2 regions of the Mesorhizobium sp. WSM1386 genome follow, and region 1 is predicted to be linked to the other one. Evidence: riboswitches for the same ligand, from Rfam matches in the RefSeq annotation. Region 1 holds a riboswitch; the other holds the start of a gene.

Region 1 (6,343 bases):
GCCGCGTCCGCCGCGTCGAGCGCGCCGGCATATTGCTCATGCTTGCGATCGACGATGTAGGCCACCGCTTCGACTGTCCCGCCACCATCGAGGCGAACCTTCAGCGTCCGCTCGAGATAGACGCTGGTGACGAGCTCCCGCTCGCGCAGATAGGCAATGACCTCGTCGCGCAGTTCGCCGGGGACGCGGAACGCCAGGCCGACGCAGGAACCGCCATGGTCGAGGCCGAGCACCAGTCCGGGCCGCCGGCGCGTGCCGCGATGCACGAAAGAATAGACACAAAGCGAGCGCCGGTAGCCGTGCAGGCGGGCACGTCGTGTCTCGACATGCGCGAAACCGGGCCGCCAGATCAGCGAACCATAGCCAAACACCCAAAAATCGCCCATATCGCCGCGCCTGATTGCAAAAAGAATGACAATGCCGCACCGGAAACCGGTGTTTTTTCCGTCCGTCCCCGTCTACCTGTTCGTCAATATCTACCTGGTGTTGTCGGAATCGAAGGTCCGTCCACGATACCCATTGCGTTAATGAGAGCCAAAGCATGACGTCAAGTGACGAACGCCAACCAAAATCCCGCCGCGGCCTGTTCTGGCTTGTGGCGTTTATCGTTGTGCTGTTCGCCATCTACAGCGCCGGCTGGTTCTATCTGGCCAACAGGGTCAGGACCGAGGCCGACAAGGCGGTTGCCACGCTCAACAAGAGCGGCATCGAGGCCGGTTGCGCCAATCTCCAGGTCAGCGGCTATCCCCTGAACTTCACGGTCTCCTGCGACAATCTCGCCTACGAGGACGATGCCAAGAACATTGCGGCGTCTGCCGGCAGCTTCAATGCCGTCGCCCAGATCGTCCAGCCCTTGTCGCCGGTCGCCAGTCTGCGCGGTCCGCTCAGGACTTCCGTCCCGGGCATGATGCCGCTGTGGATCGACTGGGACAACCTGCAGGCCAATTTCAAATTGTGGTATCCGCTGCCGCACCGCATATCGCTGCAGGCCGAAGGCCTGTCGGGCCAGACCGATCCGGCCGACGACACCGACCCTGTCGAACTGTTCAGCGCCGGCAAGGCATCGGGCCAATTGCAGCCGAATGGCGGGAATCTCGACTATGCCGGCAGCTTTGGCGATCTGGAGATCGACGCCGACGCGATCGGTGGCCGGGTGCTGCCGGCGCTCGATGCAAGCGGCGACGTCACCCTGAACAACGGCGTTGCGCTGGTCGGCACACAGGTAAAAAGCCTGCGCGGCCAGAGCGTCGAGATCCGCAACCTCGATTTGTCGTCGGGGACAGCACGCGTCACCCTTTCCGGGCCGCTGTCGGTCGATGCCGAAGGCCTGGTCAATGCCGATCTGATGATCAGGATCAAGGATCCCAAGGCCGTGGCAGCCATTCTGGCCGGCGCCATACCCGAGCAGAAGAACGCAATCGAACAGGGTTTCGCAGCACTCGCCATGCTCGGCAGCGAACCGTCGATGCCGCTGAAGGTCGTCAAGGGCAAGGCCTCGCTCGGCTTCATTCCGCTGGGCAAGCTCAAGCCTGTCAATTAAGCATTCCGGCATGGACCAACCGGCAAAGCTTCTGAGCGTCGGCGCGCTGACGCTCGATACCATTCTTCGGGTCGACACCCTCCCCGCGCATCAGGGAAAATTCATCGCCTCCGACGGCGTCCAGATCGCCTCCGGCATGGCCACGAGCGCTGCCTGCGCCGCGCATCGCCTCGGCGCGGAAGTGTCGCTATGGGCGAGCGCCGGCGATGATCCGGTCGGCGATCAGCTGATTGCCGGGATCGAGGCGGAGGGCGTCGATTGCACCCATGTCCGCCGCGTCAGCGGCGCCCGTTCGGCGCTGGCTTCGATCCTGGTCGACGCGCATGGTGAGCGCATCATCGTGCCGTTCTACGACAGCAAGGCCCAGGCCGACCCCGAAGCGCTGCCGGTCGCCGACCTCTCCGCCTTCGATGCCGTGCTGGCAGACGTGCGCTGGCCGGGCGCGGCGGCACTTGCCCTGAAGGCCGCCCGCGCCGCCGGCCGTCCGGCCATCCTCGATGCCGACACAGCGCCGCTGGCGGTGGTGGAGCAGTTGCTGCCGCTGGCCTCGCACATCGTCGCCTCCGAGCCGGCGGTCCGCATCATATGCGGCCAGGCGCTGGATCTGGAGACCGCTTGCGCCGACCTTGCCTCCCGCACCGATGCTTTTGTCGCGGTGACTGCCGGCGCGTCCGGAACATGGTGGTCCGATCGTGCGGGCAGAGGTATCCGCCATGTCGAGGCGCCGAGAATAAAGGCGGTCGACACGCTGGCCGCCGGCGACGTCTTTCACGGCGCCTTTGCCGTCGGGCTGGCGGAAGCCATGCCGGCCGAGCAGGCCTTGCGCTTTGCCAGTGCCGCCGCCGCGCTCAAATGCCTGCGCTTCGGCGGCAGGCTCGGCGCGCCAAACCGGGCCGAGACACTGGCCATGGTTGCGGCGACCTGGCCCGAACAGGCTTAGCTTTTCGCGGGATGCTCGACGGCTTGGCGGCCGAAATCGGGCGCGTCGATGTCCTGGCCGGCCTCGATGATCGACCGGCGCACGGCGCGCGTCCGGGTGAACAGGTCGAAGAGCTTGTCTCCGTCGCCCCAGCGGATCGCCCGCTGCAGGAACGCCAAATCTTCCGAGAACCGCGCCAGCATTTCGAGGATGGCATCCTTGTTGTGCAGGCAGACGTCCCGCCACATTGTCGGGTCGGAGGCGGCGAGGCGCGTGAAGTCGCGAAAACCGGAAGCGGAATATTTGATCACTTCCGTCTTGGTCACCGATTCCAGATCGTCGGCGGTACCAACGATGTTGTAGGCGATGATGTGCGGCAAATGCGAGACGATGGCCAGCGTCATGTCGTGATGCTGGGGGTCCATCGTGTCGATGTTGGCGCCGCAGCGGCGCCAGAATTCCGATAGCTTCTCCATTGCGTCCGGATCAGTGTCCGGCAGCGGCGTGAAGATGCACCAGCGATTGTCGAACAGGTCGGCAAACCCGGCGTCCGGCCCCGATTTTTCGGTGCCGGCCAGCGGGTGGCCGGGAATGAAGTGGACGCCATCGGGCACATGCGGCTGCATCTGCGCGATGACCGATGCCTTGGTCGATCCGACATCGGTGAGGATCGCGCCCTTTTTCAGCGCCGGCGCGATTTCCTCGGCGACCGCGCCCGACGAGCCGACGGGTACCGAGACGATGACCAGATCGGCGTCGCGAACCGCTTCTTTCGCATCCGTGGTGTAGGAGGAGCCGAGCCCAAGCTCTTCAGCTCGCGCCAGCGTCGCGGCGCTGCGGGTCGAAATGGCGACGTGACGGGCCAGCCCTTCGCGGTGGATGACGCGCGCCAGCGACGAGCCTATCAGGCCGATGCCGACCAGCGCGATCTTTTCAAACATCGGTGACGTCATGGTGTTTCCAGCTCTGGGCGTTCCAGCTTTTTCGGCGTTCTGGCTTTTCGGCGTTCTAGCTTTTCAGGAATGTCGTGAGCGCGGCGACAACGCCGCGATTGGCCTCTTCGGTGCCGACGGTCATGCGCAGCGCGTTGGGAAATCCGTAGCCGGAAACGCGCCGCAAAATATAGCCGCGCGCCGTCAGGTAGTCGTCGGCCGCCGCCGCGGAATGCTTCTGGTCGTCGCGAAAATGGATGAGGATGAAATTGCCGACGCTGGGCGTCACCCGCAGCCCAAGTCCGGTCATCTCCTGGCTCAGCCAGGCGAGCCAGGTCTCGTTATGCGCCACGCTGCGCTCGACATGGGCACGGTCTCGGATCGCCGCGATGCCGGCCTCGATCGCCGTCGCGTTGACGTTGAAAGGGCCGCGCACGCGGTTGATCGCATCGACGATGTGCATCGGCCCGTACATCCAGCCGAGCCGCGCCCCGCCGAGGCCGATCTTGGAGAAGGTGCGCGTCATCACCACGTTCTCGGTGCTGCCGACCAATTCGATGCCCGCTTCGTAGTCGTTGCGGCGGACATATTCGGCATAGGCCGCGTCGAGCACCAGAAGCACGTTGCGGGGCAGGCCGGCATGCAGCCGGCGCACCTCCTGGAACGGCACATAGGTGCCGGTCGGATTGTTCGGATTGGCGAGGAACACGATCTTCGTGCGCGGCGTAATTGCGGCCAGTATCGCATCGATGTCGGCGCGCTCGTCGGTCTCCTTGACCGCGATCGGCGCGGCACCTGCCGACTGGATGTAGATCTTGTAGACCATGAAGGCGTGTTCAGTGAACACGGCCTCGTCGCCCGGCGCGAGGTAGGTCTGCGCCAGCAGGCCAAGGATCTCGTCGGAACCGTTGGAGCAGATGATGTTCTGCGGGTTGAGGCCATGCACCTCGGCGATCGCCTCGCGCAGCCGCCTCGCCGTGCCATCGGGGTAGACGTCGAGCTTTCCCGCAACCTCCCGCGCGGCCTCGATCGCCTTCGGCGACGGACCGAGCGGGTTCTCGTTCGACGACAGCTTGTAGACCTTGGCGACCCCGGCCGGCGCCGTGCTCTTGCCGGGCACGTAGGCATCTATGTCCATGATGCCCGCGCGCGGCGTTGGACGTGCCCGATCCGGTGTATGGTTCATTTTTTGCAAAATCCGTCGAAACCGCCTCCACCCGGAGGCCGCTGCGGAAATACAAGCCATGGCCCGCAATGTCGAGAGGTGCCATTGGTGCCGGCGGCCGGCCCAGCACCCGGCCCAGTGACCGGCCCAGGACCGGCATTGACGGCGAGCCAGGCGAGTTCTAGAAGGACAGCGACAGTTCCGTGGTGATTTGGCCGGTCGGCTTGCAGCCACGTTAAACAATTCGCTAAAGGGCCGTTTGCGTGACGTAACCGGCTTTGCGAAGGCAATGCCGGTTTTTTGTTGTCCGCTGCCGGCCGGACGAACGCATCGGCGACGCGGAGATCGGCAGCGATTTCCGAGAAAAGCACGGTGCAACAAGAGAGAATTGATGGCCGCTCTGCGCGCAGGAAAGACTAACAACGAGTTCGACACGCCGTCGAGCCCGGTGTTGCGTTTCGGGTCCGACAAGCCGCTCAAGCTCGACGCCGGCACGCTGCTGTCGCCGTTCCAGATCGCTTACCAGACCTATGGCACGCTGAATGATGCTCGCTCCAACGCCATCCTCGTCTGCCATGCGCTGACCGGCGACCAGCATGTCGCCAGCACCAATCCGGTGACCGGCAAGCCGGGCTGGTGGGAAGTCCTGATCGGCCCGGGCCGGATCATCGACACCAACCGTTTCTTCGTCATCTGCTCCAATGTCATCGGCGGCTGCCTGGGTTCGACCGGCCCGGCCTCGACCAACCCCGCCACTGGCAAGCCCTATGGGCTCGACCTGCCGATCATCACCATCCGCGACATGGTGCGGGCGCAGCAGATGCTGATCGACCATTTCGGCATCGAGAAGCTGTTCTGCGTGCTTGGCGGCTCGATGGGCGGCATGCAGGTGCTGGAATGGGCATCGAGCTATCCCGAGCGCGTCTTCTCGGCGCTGCCGATCGCCACTGGCGCGCGCCATTCCTCGCAGAACATCGCCTTCCACGAGGTCGGCCGGCAAGCCGTCATGGCCGACCCGGACTGGCATGGCGGCAAATATTTCGAGCACGGCAAGCGCCCGGAAAAGGGCCTGGCGGTGGCGCGCATGGCCGCCCACATCACCTATCTGTCGGAAGCCGCCCTGCACCGGAAATTCGGTCGCAACCTGCAGGATCGCGAAGCGCTGACCTTCGGCTTCGACGCCGACTTCCAGATCGAGAGCTATCTGCGACACCAGGGCATGACCTTCGTCGACCGCTTCGATGCCAATTCCTATCTCTACATGACGCGGTCGATGGACTATTTCGACCTCGCCGCCGACCATGGCGGCCGGTTGGCGGACGCTTTTGCCGGCACCAAGACCCGGTTCTGCCTGGTGTCCTTCACCAGCGACTGGCTGTTTCCGACCGAGGAGAGCCGCTCCATCGTGCATGCGCTCAACGCCGCCGGCGCCTCGGTGTCCTTCGTCGAGATCGAGACCGATCGCGGCCACGACGCCTTCCTGCTCGACGAACCGGAACTGTTCGCCGCCATCAACGGCTTCATCGGCTCGGCGGCAAGGGCGAGAGGGCTCAGCGCATGACCCCGAACAGTTGTAGACTGTTCGGATCGGGATCATGCGCCAGGCGTCAGCGCATGACCCCGAACAGTTGCAGACTGTTCGGATCGGGATCATGCGCCAGGCGTCAGCGCGTGACCCCGAAAAGTTGCAGACTTTTCGGATCAGGATCATGCGCCAGGCAAGGGGCGACATCATGAGCGTCAACGGCAACCAGCGCGTCGACCTCGAGGTCGTCGCCAACCTGATC
Region 2 (6,343 bases), 1.6 Mb from region 1:
GTGCTGATCACGCTGTTCGTCTTCGTCACCAAGCGCATGACCATCGGCCGCCGTATCTACGCGATGGGCGGCAATCCCAAGGCGGCGCAGCTGTCGGGCATCAACACCGAGCGGCTGACTTTGCTGGTGTTCATCAATATGGGCGTGCTGTCGGCGCTCGGCGGCCTGATCATCGCGGCACGCCTCGGCCAGGCCGTGCCGGCGGCAGGCCTGGGCAGCGAACTCGACGTCATCGCCGCCGTCTTCATCGGCGGCGCCTCGGCGATGGGCGGCGTCGGCCAGGTCATCGGCGCCGTGGTCGGCGGCTTCATCATGGGCGTGATGAACAACGGCATGTCGATCATGGGCGTCAATGTCGACTGGCAGCAGGTGGTCAAAGGTCTGGTGCTGCTCGGCGCCGTGATCTTCGACGTCTACAACAAGAACAAGGCCTGACAGGAGCAATTCCAGGAAAAGTGCGTCGCGGTTTTCCCACAGGAATTGCGTAGGAACAAAAAATACTGGGAGCGGCTCGAACTGCTCCAGCAAGGCAACGAGGAAGGCATACGGGTCACATCGCGGCGCTGCCGGCAACCCGCCGGCATGAAGAAGTTCCCTCCAGGAACCAGGCCCCGCGAGCGCAATCCGAACGGAGAATTTCACCCGTGGCACGGACGACGTTCCGGCCGCGCTTGGGAAGGTTTGCCGCACCGGCAGCCATGCCAAGGCACATGAGAGAGGATTGATCATGCTGATCTCGCAGATTCTCGACGACGCCGAGACCATTCGTGTCGTTGCCCGCAGCGGCGGCAAGACCCGGATCATCAACGGGGCGCGCAGCGTCTATTCGCTGGCGATGGAGGCTGCCCGCACCGGCGTCGGCCTCGTCGCGCTGATCGAGCGCAAGGGACTTGGCGAGACGGTCGATATCGACGCCGCCTACAAGAAGGGGCGGCTCCTGTCGCCGATCAATCACCCCGATCCGGCGCACCTGCATCTGACCGGCACCGGGCTGACCCATCTCGGTTCGGCCGCGACGCGCGATTCCATGCACAAGAAGCTCAGCACCGACGGTGAGGAGCAGCTCACCGATTCCATGAAGATGTTCCGCATGGGCCTGGAAGGCGGCAAGCCCGCGAAAGGCCAGACCGGCGTGCAGCCGGAATGGTTCTACAAGGGCAACGGCACGATGGCCGTAGCGCCGGGTGCCGCGCTGCTGTCACCGGCCTTCGCCAAGGACGCCGGCGAGGAACCCGAGGTGGCAGGCATCTATGTCATCGGCGACGATGGTGCCCCGTTCCGCGTCGGCTTCACGCTGTCGAACGAGTTTTCCGACCACGTGACCGAGCGCGTCAACTATCTCTTCCTCGCCCATTCCAAGCTGCGCAACGCCTCCTTCGGACCCGAGATCCTGATTGGAGACCTGCCATCGGACATCCGCGGCACGTCGCGTATCGTGCGCGACGGCAAGACGCTGTGGGAAAAGCCGTTCCTGTCGGGCGAAGCGAACATGTCGCACACCATCGGCAATCTCGAACATCACCACTTCAAATACTCGGCCTTCCGTCAGCCGGGCGACGTGCATGTGCACATGTTCGGCACGGCGACGCTGTCCTTCGCCGACGGCATCAAGACCGAAGCCGGCGACGTATTCGAGATCGAGGCCGGGGATTTCGGCCTGCCGCTACGCAACCCGCTCGAGATTGAGCAGCCGGTGAAGGTGGCGGTCAGGGCGTTGTGATGGAGTGATCTCCCCCCTTGTGGGGGAGATGGCCGGCAGGCCAGAGGGGGGCGCTGTCCCGCCAGCGTCTCAATCGAAACAATTCTGTCTTCAGGCTATTCCCGGCATTTTGAAGAAAGACCGCGATCCTTCGCGCCCCCCTCTGCCCTGCCGGGCATCTCCCCCACGAGGGGGGAGATTGGCAGCCTCAATCCCTCAATAGATATCGAAGTCGAAATATTTGGCCTGGATCTTCTTGTAGGTGCCGTCGGCGACGATGGCGTCGATGGCCGCGTTGAGCTTGTCGCGCAGTGCGGTGTCTTCGAGGCGCACGGCGATGCCGGCTTGCGTCTCCGTACCCTTGACGTCTCCAATCATCTTGCAGCAGCCGTCGCTCGCCTTCTTCATCCAGTCCATCAGCACGAACTTGTCCGAGATCACAGCGTCAAGCCGGCCGTTCTGCAGGTCGGTGATCGCTTCCTCCTGGGTCGGGTAGAGCTTTGCCTCCGCGCCTGCCTTGCCATAGACATCCTGGTCATAGGTGGCCTGCGTGGTCGCAGCCTGGGCGCCGACCGTCTTGCCGGCAAGTGCTGCCGGTTCGGTGGAGGCGATGTCGCTGTCCTTCAAGGCGACCAGGGCGAGCGGCGTCGTATAATATTTGTTGGTGAAGGCGACCTGCTTCTTGCGCTCCTCGGTGATGCTCATCGAGGCGATGATGGCGTCGAACTTCTTGGCCTGCAGGGCGGGGATGATGCCATCCCAGTCCTGGGTGACGATTTCGCACTCGACCTTCATCTGCGCGCACAGCGCATTGGCGATGTCGATGTCGAAGCCGACAACCTTGCCGTCAGAGGTGATGGTGTTGAACGGCGGATAGGCGCCCTCGGTGCCGATTTTCAATTTCTCGGCAGCCTGCGCCGACAGAGAGCCGGCCGCCATCGCCAACATGGCAGCGCCTGCCGCCGACAGGATCCATTTTGAAATCTGCATTTTCTTGTTCCCCTTGAACGCCGCATCCCGGCGACCGACAAGCCAGCCAAGCATGATGTGCCAGCGCAGGCAAGTATTTTACCTGGTGGTAGTCAGAGCTCAGCCCGCAGGGCGGAAATGCTTGGACAGCTTCAGGCCCTGCGCTTGGTAGTTGGAGCCGAGATCGGTGCCGTAGAGCGCCTGCGGCCGCTTCAGCATGTGCTCGTAGACCAGCCGGCCGACGATCTGGCCATGGTCGAGGATGAACGGCACTTCGTGGCTGCGCACTTCGAGCACCGCCCGGCTGCCGGTGCCGCCGGACGCCGAATGACCGAAGCCCGGATCGAAGAAGCCGGCATAGTGGACGCGGAATTCGCCAACGAGCGGATCGAAGGGTGTCATCTCGGCGGCATAGAGAGGCGGCACGTGCACCGCTTCCTGGCTGACGAGGATGTAGAATTCGTCGGGATCGAGCACCAGTTCGCCGGCGCCGCTCTTGTGGATCGGCTCCCAGAAGTCGACGACATCCTGCGCGGCGCGCTTGTCCACGTCGACGAGACCGGTGTGATGCTTGCCGCGATAGCCGACCAGGCCATCCTTGTCGCCGTTGAGGTCGATCGACAGTGCGATGCCGCCGCCGGAAATGTTCGGTGGTTCGGTGGCGACCAGCATCTCGGCACGGTGCAGTTCATGCAATTCGGCTTCCGAGAGCAGTGCGTTGCCGGTGCGGAAGCGTATCTGCGACAGGCGCGAACCGGTGCGCGCGACGATCGGGAAGGTGCGCGGGCTGACTTCCAGATAGAGCGGACCGTTGTAGCCGGCGGCGATCTTGTCGAACTCGTGGCCGCGGTCGGTCATGACGCGGGTGAAGATATCGAGCCGGCCGGTCGAGCTCTTCGGGTTGGCCGAGGCCGAAATCTCCGCCGGCAGCGCCAGGCTTTCGAGCAGCGGCACGATGTAGACGCAGCCGGTTTCCAGCACAGCGCCTTCGGCAAGATTGATCTCGTGCAGCTTCAGGCGATCGAGCTTTTCCGAAACCGTGTGGTTGGGGCCGGGCAGGAAGGAGGCTCGCACCCGCCAGGCCTTGTCCCCGAGCCTGAGATCGAGGCTCGCCGGCTGGATCTGGTCGGCATCGAGCGCGCGCGCCGACTTCAGCGCGCCGGACTGGAACAGCGCCGATATGTCCTGATCGGGAAGAATGCCTGTCTGCCGCAAGGCTGCGCTCCTGGCCGACGATTTTCTTGTCGCACAAACCTCTTAATGAAGCCGGCAATTGACGCAAGCGTGGGACGGGTCTAAAGGGTCGTTATCCCGTGGTGATTTGGCCGGTCGGCTTGCAGCCACGTTAAACAAGTCGCTAAAGGACCGTTGGCCGCAAGGCCGTATGGACCGGTTGCGACTTTCGCGGCCGGTTTTTTTGTGTCTGGAACAAAGCAATGAGCAACAAGAAGCGCGACTGGAAGCCACAGACAGCCCTCGTCCACGGCGGAACCCTGCGTTCCCAATTCGGCGAGACGTCGGAAGCAATGTACCTCACCCAGGGCTATGTCTACGAGACGGCGCAGGCGGCGGAGGCCCGTTTCAAGGGCGAGGAACCAGGCTTCATCTATTCGCGCTACGCCAATCCGACCGTCGACATGTTCGAAAAGCGCATGTGCGCGCTGGAGGGTGCCGAGGATGCGCGCGCCACGGCTTCGGGCATGGCGGCGGTGACGGCGGCACTCTTGTGCAGCGTCAAGGCCGGCGACCATATCGTGGCGGCGCGCGCGCTGTTCGGCTCCTGCCGCTGGGTGGTCGAGACGCTGGCGCCGCGCTACGGCATCGAGGCGACGCTGGTCGATGGCACCGATATCGCCAACTGGGAAAAGGCGGTGAGGCCCAACACCAAGCTGTTCTTCCTGGAAAGCCCGACCAACCCAACGCTGGAAGTGGTCGACATCGCCGCCGTCGCATCGCTGGCCAATTCAATCGGTGCGCGGCTCGTCGTCGACAATGTCTTCGCCACGCCGCTGCAGCAGAAGCCGCTGCAGCTCGGCGCCCACATTGTCGTCTATTCGGCCACCAAGCACATTGACGGCCAGGGCCGTTGTCTCGGCGGCGTCATCCTTTCGGACAAGAAGTGGATCGACGAGAACCTGCACGACTATTTCCGCCACACCGGCCCCAGCCTGTCGCCGTTCAATGCCTGGACGCTGCTGAAGGGACTGGAGACGCTGCCGGTGCGCGTGCGCCAGCAGACGGAAAGCGCCGGCAGGATCGCCGATTTCCTGGCCGAGCAGCCACAGATCGCCCGCGTCATCTATCCCGGCCGTGCCGACCACCCGCAGGCTGATATCGTCAAGAAGCAGATGTCGGGCGGCTCGACGCTGATCTGCCTCGACGTCAAGGGTGGCAAGCAGGCGGCCTTCGCCTTGCAGAATGCGCTGGACATCGTTCTGATCTCGAACAATCTCGGCGATGCCAAGAGCCTGATCACCCATCCAGCGACGACGACGCATAAGAATTTGAGCGACGAGGCGCGCGCCGAACTCGGCATCGGGCCAGGTACGCTCAGGCTGTCGGTCGGCCTGGAGGATACCGACGACCTTCTGGAAGACATCGCGCAGGCGTTGAGGGCAGCCAAATAGGGAAGACCGCCAAGCAGGTCAGTCGAACGGGCGCTATCAAGCGCTTGACGGCGTCTCCTCCAGTTCGGCCGCCTTGGTGCGGATGGTCATCGCGTTGCCGCGCCAGTCGACGGCGCCGCCGAGCCAGCCGCGCGTCCACATCGCCGGCAGGATCAGGTCGCGCACCATGATCGCCGCGACCATGCGCGGCGACAGGTACCAGCCCTTGGACCAGGCCAGGGCGCATTCCGGAAGATAGAAGGCCGCCAACACGGCAAGCGCGGTTGCCCAGAGGCTGAAGCCGGCGCCTGCCGCCGCGACCAGCGCAAGCGCCAGCGGCACCACAGCACCAGTGAGGATTTCGGGCGCGAAGAACAGCGGGAAGGTGACGCGGCGCAGGCGCGCCCAGCGGGCCTGGCGCGACCAGATCTCGCCAAGCGTGCGCCGGCCGAGCGGCTGCTCGAAGGGCGAAGCGACGAGATTGACGCGCAGGCCGAGGCCGTTCACCAGCTTGGTCGCGGCGGCGTCCTCGGCGATCTCGGCCGCCAACGCGCGAATGCCGCCGCTGGCATCCAGCATCGGCTTGTTCCACAGCATGCTCTTGCCCTGGGCGAAGCCGAGGCCGAGCGCCTCGCCGGCATATTGCCAGCGGGCCTGCAGCGTGTTGAGAAAGGCGCATTCGACCTCGGCCCAAAAACCGTCGGGACGCGAGCCGATCGGCGTCGAGCAGACAAGGCCGGTATCCGCCCGCCACGCCGCCATCAAATGCTGGATGTAGTCCCTGGGCATCAGCACGTTGGAGTCTGTAAGAACGACCCAGTTGTGGCGCGCCGCTTCCCAGCCCTTGACGCAGTTGTTGAGTTTGGGATTGGCGCTGATGCGGTCGTCGCCGATCAACAGCCGAGCCGGCACTTTGGGAAACCGGGCAATTGCCCTGTTTATCAGTTTGACGACCGGATCGTCGGCATGGGCGACGCAGAAGATCAGCTCGTAGCGCGGCCAGTCGAGCGAGAAGGCGCGCTCCAGTGTCTCGTGCGTGAACGGCTCGACACCACGCGATGGCACGACA

What was found. A riboswitch is a leader RNA that binds a small molecule or an ion and turns the genes downstream of it on or off. The one in region 1 is predicted to bind S-adenosylmethionine.
Region 2: it holds a riboswitch for S-adenosylmethionine, as region 1 does, so the genes downstream of both, AC0NIH_RS32390 (O-succinylhomoserine sulfhydrylase) here and metX (homoserine O-acetyltransferase MetX) in region 1, are expected to answer to the same signal.

What each region holds. Positions count from the first base shown of each region.
Region 1 covers NZ_CM148373.1:1,549,463-1,555,805, reverse strand. The annotation lists gene AC0NIH_RS07620 (gamma-glutamylcyclotransferase) at 1-386, opposite strand, end outside; gene AC0NIH_RS07615 (DUF2125 domain-containing protein) at 542-1,540, shown strand; gene AC0NIH_RS07610 (sugar kinase) at 1,551-2,480, shown strand; gene AC0NIH_RS07605 (prephenate/arogenate dehydrogenase family protein) at 2,477-3,412, opposite strand; gene hisC (histidinol-phosphate transaminase) at 3,468-4,577, opposite strand; SAM riboswitch at 4,750-4,827, shown strand; gene metX (homoserine O-acetyltransferase MetX) at 4,948-6,117, shown strand; gene metW (methionine biosynthesis protein MetW) at 6,290-6,343, shown strand, end outside.
Region 2 covers NZ_CM148373.1:6,663,560-6,669,902, forward strand. The annotation lists gene mmsB (multiple monosaccharide ABC transporter permease) at 1-435, shown strand, start outside; gene araD1 (AraD1 family protein) at 728-1,720, shown strand; gene AC0NIH_RS32380 (ABC transporter substrate-binding protein) at 1,916-2,689, opposite strand; gene AC0NIH_RS32385 (2'-deoxycytidine 5'-triphosphate deaminase) at 2,789-3,883, opposite strand; SAM riboswitch at 3,972-4,049, shown strand; gene AC0NIH_RS32390 (O-succinylhomoserine sulfhydrylase) at 4,105-5,295, shown strand; gene AC0NIH_RS32395 (ceramide glucosyltransferase) at 5,332-6,343, opposite strand, start outside.